Regions from separate parts of the Mesorhizobium sp. M0808 genome, predicted to be linked through region 3. Evidence: predicted binding sites of a transcription regulator. Region 3 holds the regulator's gene; each other region holds the start of a gene.
The links. The regulator LexA, encoded in region 3, represses DNA repair genes until DNA is damaged. The targets are predictions, from matches to a motif close to TGTTCNNNNTGTGTTCNG.
Positions count from the first base shown of each region.

Region 1 (3,281 bases), on a different contig from region 3:
GATTTCGATCTTGCCGCGCCCGGTGAATTCGGTGCGCAGGAGTTCGTCCTTATGCGCGTCGTTGCGGGCATAGGCGACCTTGCCGCCTTGCCGGATCGAATAAAGCGGCGGCACCGCCAGATAGAGATGGCCGCCGCGGACCAGGCTTGGCATCTCCTGGTAGAAAAAGGTGATCAGCAGCGAGGCGATATGGGCGCCGTCGACGTCGGCATCGGTCATGATGATGACCCGGTCGTAACGCAGGTCCTCGTCGCGGTATCTCGAGCGCGTGCCGCAGCCAAGCGCCTGGATGAGGTCGGATATCTGCTGGTTGGCGGCAAGCTTGTCGTTGCCGGCGCTGGCGACGTTGAGGATCTTGCCGCGCAGGGGCAGCACCGCCTGGCTGGCGCGGTCGCGCGCCTGCTTTGCCGAACCGCCGGCCGAATCGCCCTCGACGATGAACAGCTCGGCACCGGCGGCGGCATTCTGCGTGCAGTCGGCGAGCTTGCCGGGCAGGCGCAGCTTGCGCACCGCACTCTTGCGCGACACTTCCTTTTCCTGGCGGCGGCGCACCCGCTCGTCGGCGCGCGCGATCACCCATTCGAGCAGTTTCGAAGCCTCCTGCGGATTGTCGGCCAGCCAGTGGTCGAACGGGTCGCGGATGGCGCTTTCGACGATGCGGATCGCCTCGATCGTCGCCAGCCTGTCCTTGGTCTGGCCGACGAATTCCGGTTCGCGGATGAACACCGACAGCATGCCCGCCGCCGAGATCATCACATCCTCGGAAGTGACGATCGAGGCGCGCTTGTTGCCGACCAGGTCGGCATAAGCGCGCAAGCCGCGCGTCAGGACGTTGCGGAAGCCGGCCTCATGCGTGCCGCCTTCGGCGGTCGGAATGGTGTTGCAATAGGAATTGATAAAACCGTCGCCGCCGAACCAGGTTACCGCCCATTCGAGCGAACCGTGGCCACCCTGCTTCTCGCTCTTACCGGCAAACATTTCACGGGTGACCTGGAATTCGTCGCCGAGCGAGGCTTTCAGATAATCCTTGAGGCCGCCCGGAAAATGGAATTCTGCCTTGGCCGGCGTCGTGTCCTTTTCCTTGATCAGCGACGGATCGCAGGTCCAGCGGATTTCGACACCGCCGAACAGATAGGCCTTTGACCGCGCCATGCGGTAGAGCCGCGCCGGCTCGAAAGCAGCACCCTTGCCGAAAATCTGCTCGTCTGGATGGAAGCGGATCTTCGTGCCGCGGCGGTTGTGCACCTCGCCGAGCTGCTCCAGGCCGGTCACCGGAACGCCTCGCGAGAAGCGCTGGCGATAGAGCTTGCGCCCAATCGCGACCTCGACCTCGAGATGGTCGGACAGCGCGTTGACCACGGAAACGCCGACACCGTGCAGGCCGCCGGACGTCTCGTAAACCTTGCTGTCGAACTTGCCGCCTGAATGCAGCGTCGTCATGATGAGTTCGAGCGCCGGCTTCTTGAATTTCGGGTGCGGATCGACCGGAATGCCGCGGCCGTTGTCGGTGACGGACAGGTATCCGTTGGCGGACAGCTCGACATCGATGAAAGTCGCATGGCCGGCGACCGCCTCGTCCATCGAATTGTCGATGACTTCGGCGAACAGATGGTGCATCGCCTTGTCGTCGGTGCCGCCAATGTACATGCCCGGGCGCCGTCGCACCGGCTCCAGCCCCTCCAGCACTTCGATGTCGGCGGCACTATAGCTCTCGCTGGCGTCGCGGGGCGCCGGCCGCTTCGCCGCCTGCACCAGCGGGTCGGCCGGGCGCGCGGCGGCGCGAGCCGGTTGCGGCTGCTTGTCCAATTTGGCGAAAAGATCGTTATTGTCGTCCATGCCGATCCTGGATTCCGATGCTGCGAATCACCACCCGATACTGCCACGCTTTTCGCGGGCAGGCGACGGAGGTTCCTGTTACGTTCGAGGATAGAGCCTCTTACTGCAAAACCATTCGACAGCCAAGCGGCGGAAATGGGGTCGAAGCCTGGAGCATCGACGCTTTGTAAACCTTGTCCGAAGGTTACGCCGCAAGGTTGGCTGAAAAACGATATCCGCGAACTGTCGCTGACCTAGAATGCAGTGGAACCCTCAAGAGGCTGTCGCTTAAGCATGTTGGATTACAGTTCGCTTCTGCTCGCGGCGGCGCTGTCGGGCACGTGCCTTAGCATCACCATGTTTGCGATCTGGTTCAGCGCGCCACAGGCACGCTTTGTGCTGACGGTGGCCTGCGGCATTCTCGTGCTGGTCGCACATGTCGCGTTGTTCTGGCATTACACCAGGGATCCAAGCGCCTGGCTTTGCCAGATCGTGCTTGCGCTTCTCAGCCTCGGTTTCCTGATTATCTGCCTGTCGGCCATGCAATATCTCGGCATAGGCGACTACAGGCGCGCCATCTTGCCGACCTTGGTTGCGATGGCTGTTTGCACAGGCGCGACGTATCTCGGATTTGATGGTGTCGGCTTCATTGTCACCTACGCGACGGTAACGGCGCTGCTCTCGCTCATCGGAGCGATGTTCTGGATTGAGGGTGGTCACGATCGACGGATATTGCTGGTCGTCTCGTTCCTGAGCGGCGTCTGTGCGCTGTCGTTCGGACTTTGCGGCGCGGTCCTGCTGGTCAAGGGCCAATGGGTGCTGGGTGTTGCGCCCGACAATTGGGCCGAGCGGGTGAATTCCGTCGTGGCCGTCGCCTGCATGACCGGGCTCGGCGCATTGACGCTCTCCCTGCACCACTTGCAGGCGCAGATCGAATTGAAGGCCGAGACGATGACCGATCCATTGACCGGGCTGATGAATCGGCGGGCGTTGACGGCACTCTACGGCGAGCGGGTCTTCGGCCCGTTCATGTCCGTCGCCATGTTCGACCTCGACCATTTCAAGAGGACGAACGACGTATTCGGTCACCCGGTCGGCGACCAGGTCCTGCGCCGCTTCGCCGGCATCATCAGGAAGTACGCCAGAACCGGCGTCGACGCCTTCCGGTTGGGCGGCGAGGAATTCGTGCTCGTCATGTCGCGGATGACGGAAGAGAAGGCCTATGACATTGCGAGCAAGATCAGCGTCGCCTTCGGCACGGAAGTCGTGGCCACCCAACTCGGTCCGTTGCGAAGCACAGTCAGCGGCGGCATCGGCTTTGGCGGAACAAACGGCACCGGTCTCGACGATGTGCTGGCCGAAGCCGACGCAGCACTCTATGCGGCAAAGCGCGCCGGGCGAAATCGCGTCGTCGTTCGGGACCGGGCGAGCAAGGCCGACGGGCCGGCCTTGCGTTCTGCCTGATT
Region 1 is NZ_JAMYOX010000007.1:176,565-179,845, forward strand. It holds gene parE (DNA topoisomerase IV subunit B) at 1-1,836, opposite strand, end outside; gene NKI25_RS12335 (GGDEF domain-containing protein) at 2,110-3,279, shown strand.
Region 1: parE (DNA topoisomerase IV subunit B) is a predicted target of LexA. The motif match lies at 1,907-1,924, and genes of this name have one in related genera.

Region 2 (3,281 bases), on a different contig from region 3:
CGATCTGGTCGAAGCCAACGAGGCCTTTGCCGCGCAGGCCTGCGCCGTCAACAAGGACATGGGCTGGGATCCGGCCATCGTCAACGTCAATGGCGGCGCCATCGCCATCGGCCATCCGGTCGGCGCCTCGGGCGCCCGCATCTTCAACACGCTGGTCTACGAGATGCGCCGCAGAAGTGCCAAGAAAGGCCTTGCCACGCTGTGCATCGGCGGCGGCATGGGTGTTGCCATGTGCGTGGAAGCAATGGGATGAATGGCAAATTGTGAATGGTGAATGGTGAATGGAAGATCGGAGGGCTTACGCAATAACCATTCACCATTCACCATTCACTCTGGGAGGGAAACGCATGACAAAGGTTGCAATCGTCACAGGCGGGTCGCGCGGCATCGGCGCGGCGATATCGGTCGCCTTGAAAAGCGCCGGCTATTCGGTCGCCGCAAACTACGCCGGCAATGAGGAAGCGGCGGCAAAGTTCAAGGCCGCGACCGGCATCCCGGTCTATAGATGGTCGGTCGCCGACTACGAGGCCTGCGCCGCCGGCATCAAACAGATCGAAGCCGATCTCGGTCCCGTCTCGGTGCTGGTCAACAATGCCGGCATCACTCGCGACGCGATGTTCCACAAGATGACGCGCGAGCAATGGAAAGAGGTCCTCGACACCAACCTTTCCGGCGTCTTCAACATGACGCATCCGTTGTGGGGCGGCATGCGCGACCGCAAGTTCGGTCGCATCATCACCATCTCCTCGATCAACGGCCAGAAAGGCCAGGCCGGCCAGGTCAATTATTCGGCCTCGAAGGCCGGCGATATCGGCTTCACCAAGGCACTGGCCCAGGAAGGCGCGCGCGCCGGCATCACCGTCAACGTCATTTGCCCCGGGTACATCGCCACCGAGATGGTCAAGGCAATGGACGAGAAGGTCCTCAACGAGCGCGTCATCCCGCACATCCCGGTCGGCCGTCTCGGCGAGCCGGAGGAAATCGCGCGCTGCGTCGTCTTCCTCGCTTCCGACGATGCCGGTTTCATCACCGGCTCGACCATATCAGCCAATGGCGGCCAGTACATCGCCTGATCGTTTATCTTTACGTTGAGACAGATACGCGCTTGGACGAACGGGCCTGCAAAACGGCCCGTTTCTATAGCGGTCTTCCCGTTGCAAGATCTCGATGCAGCACGCTGCCCCAATCCGGCACGCAAAGGTTAACGGCAAACTCGCAGCCTGTGCAAAAACCGCCCGGCAGCCTGTGGATTCTAGGTGGAAAAGCTGTTCACAACACAACATGCTGCGGTGAACAAACCAAGAAACTTCGGCTATCTCTGATTCGTCGCCGATTCGTTCCGGCTTTGAGCGGAACGTTAACGGCGAGAGCTGAAAACACCCTCGAAATGATTAAAGCGCGTTAGGAAACATCAATAATTGCATAATGTTGTGCGAAGCAGATTGGCCAGCCACGACCATTCACCGGCAGAGGTTAACCGCAGTGCTCGCGTGGATGCCGCCTGCATAAATCGGGCCAGTTTCCGTGATTCAGCATGTGGTGAGGTACGCCGACAGAAAACCCAGATGTAGCCGTGAACAAACCCTGAATCAGCGTGAGTCAGTGATTCGTCGCTGATTCGTTCCAGACTCGTTCCAACTGTTAATCGGGAACAGATTTTCTGGCTTCGAACCAACCAATCGGCCTGCCCTCGGCATATTCCGCTTTCGCTTCGTGCCCGAAATCCCTATGTGTCGCCTGTCATACGCGGCCAATATGGGCGCGCTCCCGACAATGCGAGGCAGAGAGCCTTATTTCCAGGCCGATGAACATCTATCCGAAACACACTGAACCGCTGATCCTGTCGGGTCGAGACGTGACGGCCGTGCTCGGCCCGACCAACACCGGCAAGACCCACCTCGCCATCGAACGCATGGTGGCGCACGAAAGCGGCGTCATCGGCCTGCCGCTCAGGCTGCTTGCCCGCGAGGTCTATACGCGCGTCTGCGAGAAGGTCGGCGCCCATAAGGTTGCGCTCATCACCGGCGAGGAAAAGATCCAGCCGGCTGGCGCGAAATACTCGGTCTGCACCGTGGAAGCGATGCCGCGCGAGACCGACGCCGCCTTCGTTGCCATCGACGAGGTCCAGCTCGCCGGCGATCTCGAACGCGGCCACATCTTCACCGATCGCATCCTGCATCTACGCGGCCGCCAGGAGACGCTGCTGCTGGGTGCGGCCACCATGCACGGCATCCTGCAGCGCCTGCTGCGGGGCGTGTCGGTGGTGACCCGGCCACGCCTGTCGCATCTTGCCTATGTCGGCTCGAAGAAGCTGACCCGCCTGCCGCGGCGCACCGCGATCGTCGCCTTCTCGGCCGACGAGGTCTATGCCATCGCCGAGCTGATCCGCCGCCAGCAGGGCGGTGCCGCCGTCGTGCTCGGCGCACTCAGCCCGCGCACCCGCAACGCCCAGGTGGCGCTGTTCCAGTCGGGCGACGTCGACTACCTCGTCGCCACCGACGCCATCGGCATGGGCCTCAACCTCGACCTCGACCACGTCGCCTTCGCCCAGAACCGCAAATTCGACGGCTACCAGTACCGCAACCTGACGGCGGCCGAGCTCGGCCAGATTGCCGGCCGGGCCGGCCGGCATCTGCGCGACGGCACCTTCGGCGTCACCGGCCAGGTCGATCCGCTGGATGATGAACTGGTCAACAAGATCGAGGCGCATGATTTCGATCCGGTGAAAGTGCTGCAGTGGCGTACCGCGCATTTCGATTTCGCCAACCTCGATGCGCTGAAGCGCTCGATCGAGACCAACGCCCCGGTCGAAGGCCTGACGCGCGCGCTGCCGGCAGTAGACGCGCAGGCGCTCGAGCATCTGTCGCGCGACGAGGACGTCCGGGCACTCACCACCGATGCCAGACGCGTGGCGCTGCTGTGGGAAGCCTGCGCGCTGCCCGACTACAGGAAGATCGCGCCGGCCCAGCACGCCGACTTGATCGCCTCCATCTACATGGACCTTGCCAGGCACGGCCATGTCGACGAGAACTACATGGCCGAGCAGGTGCGCCGTGCCGACACCACCGAAGGCGACATCGACACGCTATCGCACAGGATTGCCCAGATCCGCACATGGACCTTCGTCTCCAACCGGCCCGGCTGGCTGGCCGATCGGGCACACTGGCAGGAAAAGACGCGCGAAATCGAAGACAGATTGTCGGATGCGCTGCATGAGCGGTTGACGAAACGTTTTGTAGACCGCAGGACTTCCGTCCTCATGCGGCGCCTTAGAGAAAACA
Region 2 is NZ_JAMYOX010000003.1:294,789-298,069, forward strand. It holds gene NKI25_RS07215 (acetyl-CoA C-acetyltransferase) at 1-253, shown strand, start outside; gene phbB (acetoacetyl-CoA reductase) at 348-1,073, shown strand; gene NKI25_RS07225 (helicase-related protein) at 1,805-3,281, shown strand, end outside.
Region 2: NKI25_RS07225 (helicase-related protein) is a predicted target of LexA. The motif match lies at 1,620-1,637, and genes of this name have one in related genera.

Region 3 (3,281 bases):
CGCACGAGGTGGTCGGTCCGAGTTTCCAGATGTCCTTCGCCGCGACGGCGGCCCTTGTCGGCGCCTATGCAGGCTGGTCCGATTACCGCGCCGGCAGGGCCACCACGCCGCTGCCGCGGCTGTCGCCGCTACGCTTTGCCACTCGAAAGGTCCTGCTGGGCATGTGCGGTCTGGCGATGACCTCGATCATTGCAGGGAGCGCCACGGCGCTTTTCGCCATATGGCATTTCCAGCGCGTGGCGCCGCTCAGCCTGTTCGCCAATCTGGCCATCATGCCCATCGTCTCACTGGTCGTCATGCCCTTCGCCGTTCTCAGCGCGCTGGCGATGCCGTTCGGTGCGGATGGCCCTTTCCTCTATGTCATGGGCAAGGGGCTGACGGCGATGATCGCCCTGTCCGGGTGGATCTCGGAGCGCTCGCCGATCGATGCGGTCGGGCTGATTTCGCTGAGATCCGTCCTTCTGGTGACGATCGCCCTCGTCATTGCCAGCATGGCGACGACCTGGTTGCGGCTGGCGGCACTTCCTTTTGCGCTCGCCGGCTTGCTGACGACAACGCAGACACGCATACCCGACGTATTGGTCTCGGAGGACGCACGGCTGGTCGCGCTGCCGATCGGCAGCGGTGAACTCGCGGTCAACCGGGCACGCCCGAATGAGTTCACCATCGACAACTGGAAACGCGCGCTCACATCAGAGGCTATCGTCGCGCCGGAAACACCTGGAAAGAACGACCCGCAATTCGACATTGCCGATCCGGCCGACCTACCGCCGGGCATGCCGTTCATTTGCACGGACGGCCTCTGCCTTGCCAGGCATCCATCCGGCGCGATCATCGCGCAAGCCAAGGACCGCGATACTGCGCGGCCAGCCTGCGCCTTTGCCAGCTTGATCGTCATCGACGACGCCACCGCCCATAACCCCTGCTACTACGACCGACTGGTCCTCGTCGTCACCAAACGGCAACTGGCGCGCGCGGGAAGTGCCGCCGTCTACTTCGATCCACAAGCGGCAACGCGCGCCGAAATCCGTTTCGCGGTCGAAAAATCATACCGGCCCTGGCACGTGCAGCGGAAATTTTCACGCGCGGCACGGGGCCTGCCGCCATACCGCAGGGCCGACAACCCCAAAGCCGGCGCCAAGGGCGGAGCTCAGTAGCGGCGGATCAGTCCGACGAGCTTGCCCTGCACCTTGACCCTGTCTGGTCCGAAGATGCGCGTCTCGTAGGCCGGATTGGCGGCTTCCAGGGCGATCGAGGCGCCCTTGCGGCGGAACCGCTTCAGCGTCGCTTCCTCCTCGTCGACCAGTGCCACCACGATCTCACCGGGGCTCGCCGTATCGGCATTGCGGATGATCACCGTGTCGCCGTCGAAAATGCCGGCCTCGATCATCGAATCGCCTTTGACCTCGAGCGCATAATGCTCGCCGCCCATGATCATATCCGGCGGCACCGAAATCGAATGCGTCTGGTGCTGGATGGCGTCGATCGGCACACCGGCGGCGATGCGGCCCATCACCGGGATCGAAACGGCGGCGACGACATCGTCGTCATTGCCGGCTGCAGGGACGCGCGACGATGTCGGCTTGCCCTGCCGAGGGGCGCCTTGCCCAAGACTACCCTGGATGACACTCGGCGAGAACTTGCGTGCCGCATTGAGGCCGGGGGCGATCGAGTCAGGCAGGCGCAGCACCTCCAGCGCACGGGCCCGGTTGGGCAAACGGCGAATGAAGCCGCGCTCCTCCAGCGCCGTAATCAGCCGATGGATTCCCGATTTGGAAGCCAGGTCGAGCGCCTCCTTCATCTCGTCGAAGGAGGGCGGAATACCGCTTTCCTTCAACCTTTCGTGGATGAACATAAGCAGTTCGTGTTGTTTGCGTGTCAGCATAGCGACCCCCAACAGAATCAGAAAAACAAACCCAGAACAAACACTATCTGTTCCAGTTGTGTTCCGCAACTGTTTAAAGTTTAATGAATGCGTTAAGGCTTGGGAAACAAACCACGCCCCTACCGGAATGCCGCATTTTCACCGTCGCGAGCGTCATCCCCTTGATTCTGCTTTCGTTTGCGCCTTCTGGCTTCCCAGAAGGCAGCACTGACATCGGCCGTCGGTCGGCAAAGGGCACGGAATTGAACCCGTATCGACTGCGCGGTTCGGTCAATGCACCGTGAACGAAACGAACTCAAAACGCCAACCTCGGGTTAACTCCTGGTTTCCAGTCGCCTGGTCAGGCTGCTTCTCGCCGGTGGAGCCTTGCTGCGCGCAACCAGGTGATGGAAGAACAGTCGATGCGTGTCCGGCGTTGCGTTGAATTTTTGGGGGGAGCAGGCACATCATGACAGGAATTCCCGATCTCGCCGCCATAAAGGCGATGGATGCCGCAGATCCGCTGCGCGCGATGCGCGACCGCTTCGTGTTGCCGCAAGGAGTGATCTATCTCGACGGCAATTCGCTAGGAGCTGCTTCACGTGCCGCTTTCGATGAACTGCACAAGGCCGCGACCGAAGAATGGTCGCATGATCTCATCCGCGCATGGAACACGGCCGGCTGGTTCAACATGCCGCTTGAACTTGGCGACCAGCTCGGGCGCCTGATCGGTGCCGCGGCCGGCCAGACGGTGGTCTGCGACACGACATCGGTCAACATCTACAAGCTGCTGCACGCCGCCATGGCCATGCGACCGGAGCGGCAGGTCATCGTCGCCGAGGGCGATAGTTTTCCGACGGACCTCTACATGGCTGAGGGTGTGGTTTCGACGCGAAAAGATACGCTGCTGCGCCTCTCGGGGATCGACGCGCCGACCATCGAAGAGCTGATCGACGAACGCACCGCCGTGGTGCTGGTCAACCACGTCAACTACAAGTCGGGCGAACTGCGCGACATGCCGGCGCTGACGCGCAGGGCTCAGGAAGCCGGGGCGATGATCGTCTGGGATCTCTGCCACACCGCCGGCGCGATGTCAGTCGAGCTCGACAAGGCAAACGCCGATTTTGCCGTTGGCTGCACCTACAAATATCTGAATGGCGGCCCGGGCGCGCCTGCCTTCATCTATGCGGCTGAGCGGCATCTTTCCGACATCCAGCAGCCGCTCACCGGCTGGTGGGGCCATGCACGGCCCTTCGCCTTCGAGCCAGGCTATGCGGCCGGCACCGGCATCCGCCGGTTTCTGTGCGGCACCCAGCCGGTCCTGTCGATGCGCACGCTGAAGGGCGCGCTCGACATCTGGAACGATGTCGACATGACGGCGGTGCGCAAGAAGAGCATCGCGCTGGCGGATCTGTTC
Region 3 is NZ_JAMYOX010000015.1:5,330-8,610, forward strand. It holds gene NKI25_RS18170 (ComEC/Rec2 family competence protein) at 1-1,157, shown strand, start outside; gene lexA (transcriptional repressor LexA) at 1,151-1,885, opposite strand; gene kynU (kynureninase) at 2,334-3,281, shown strand, end outside.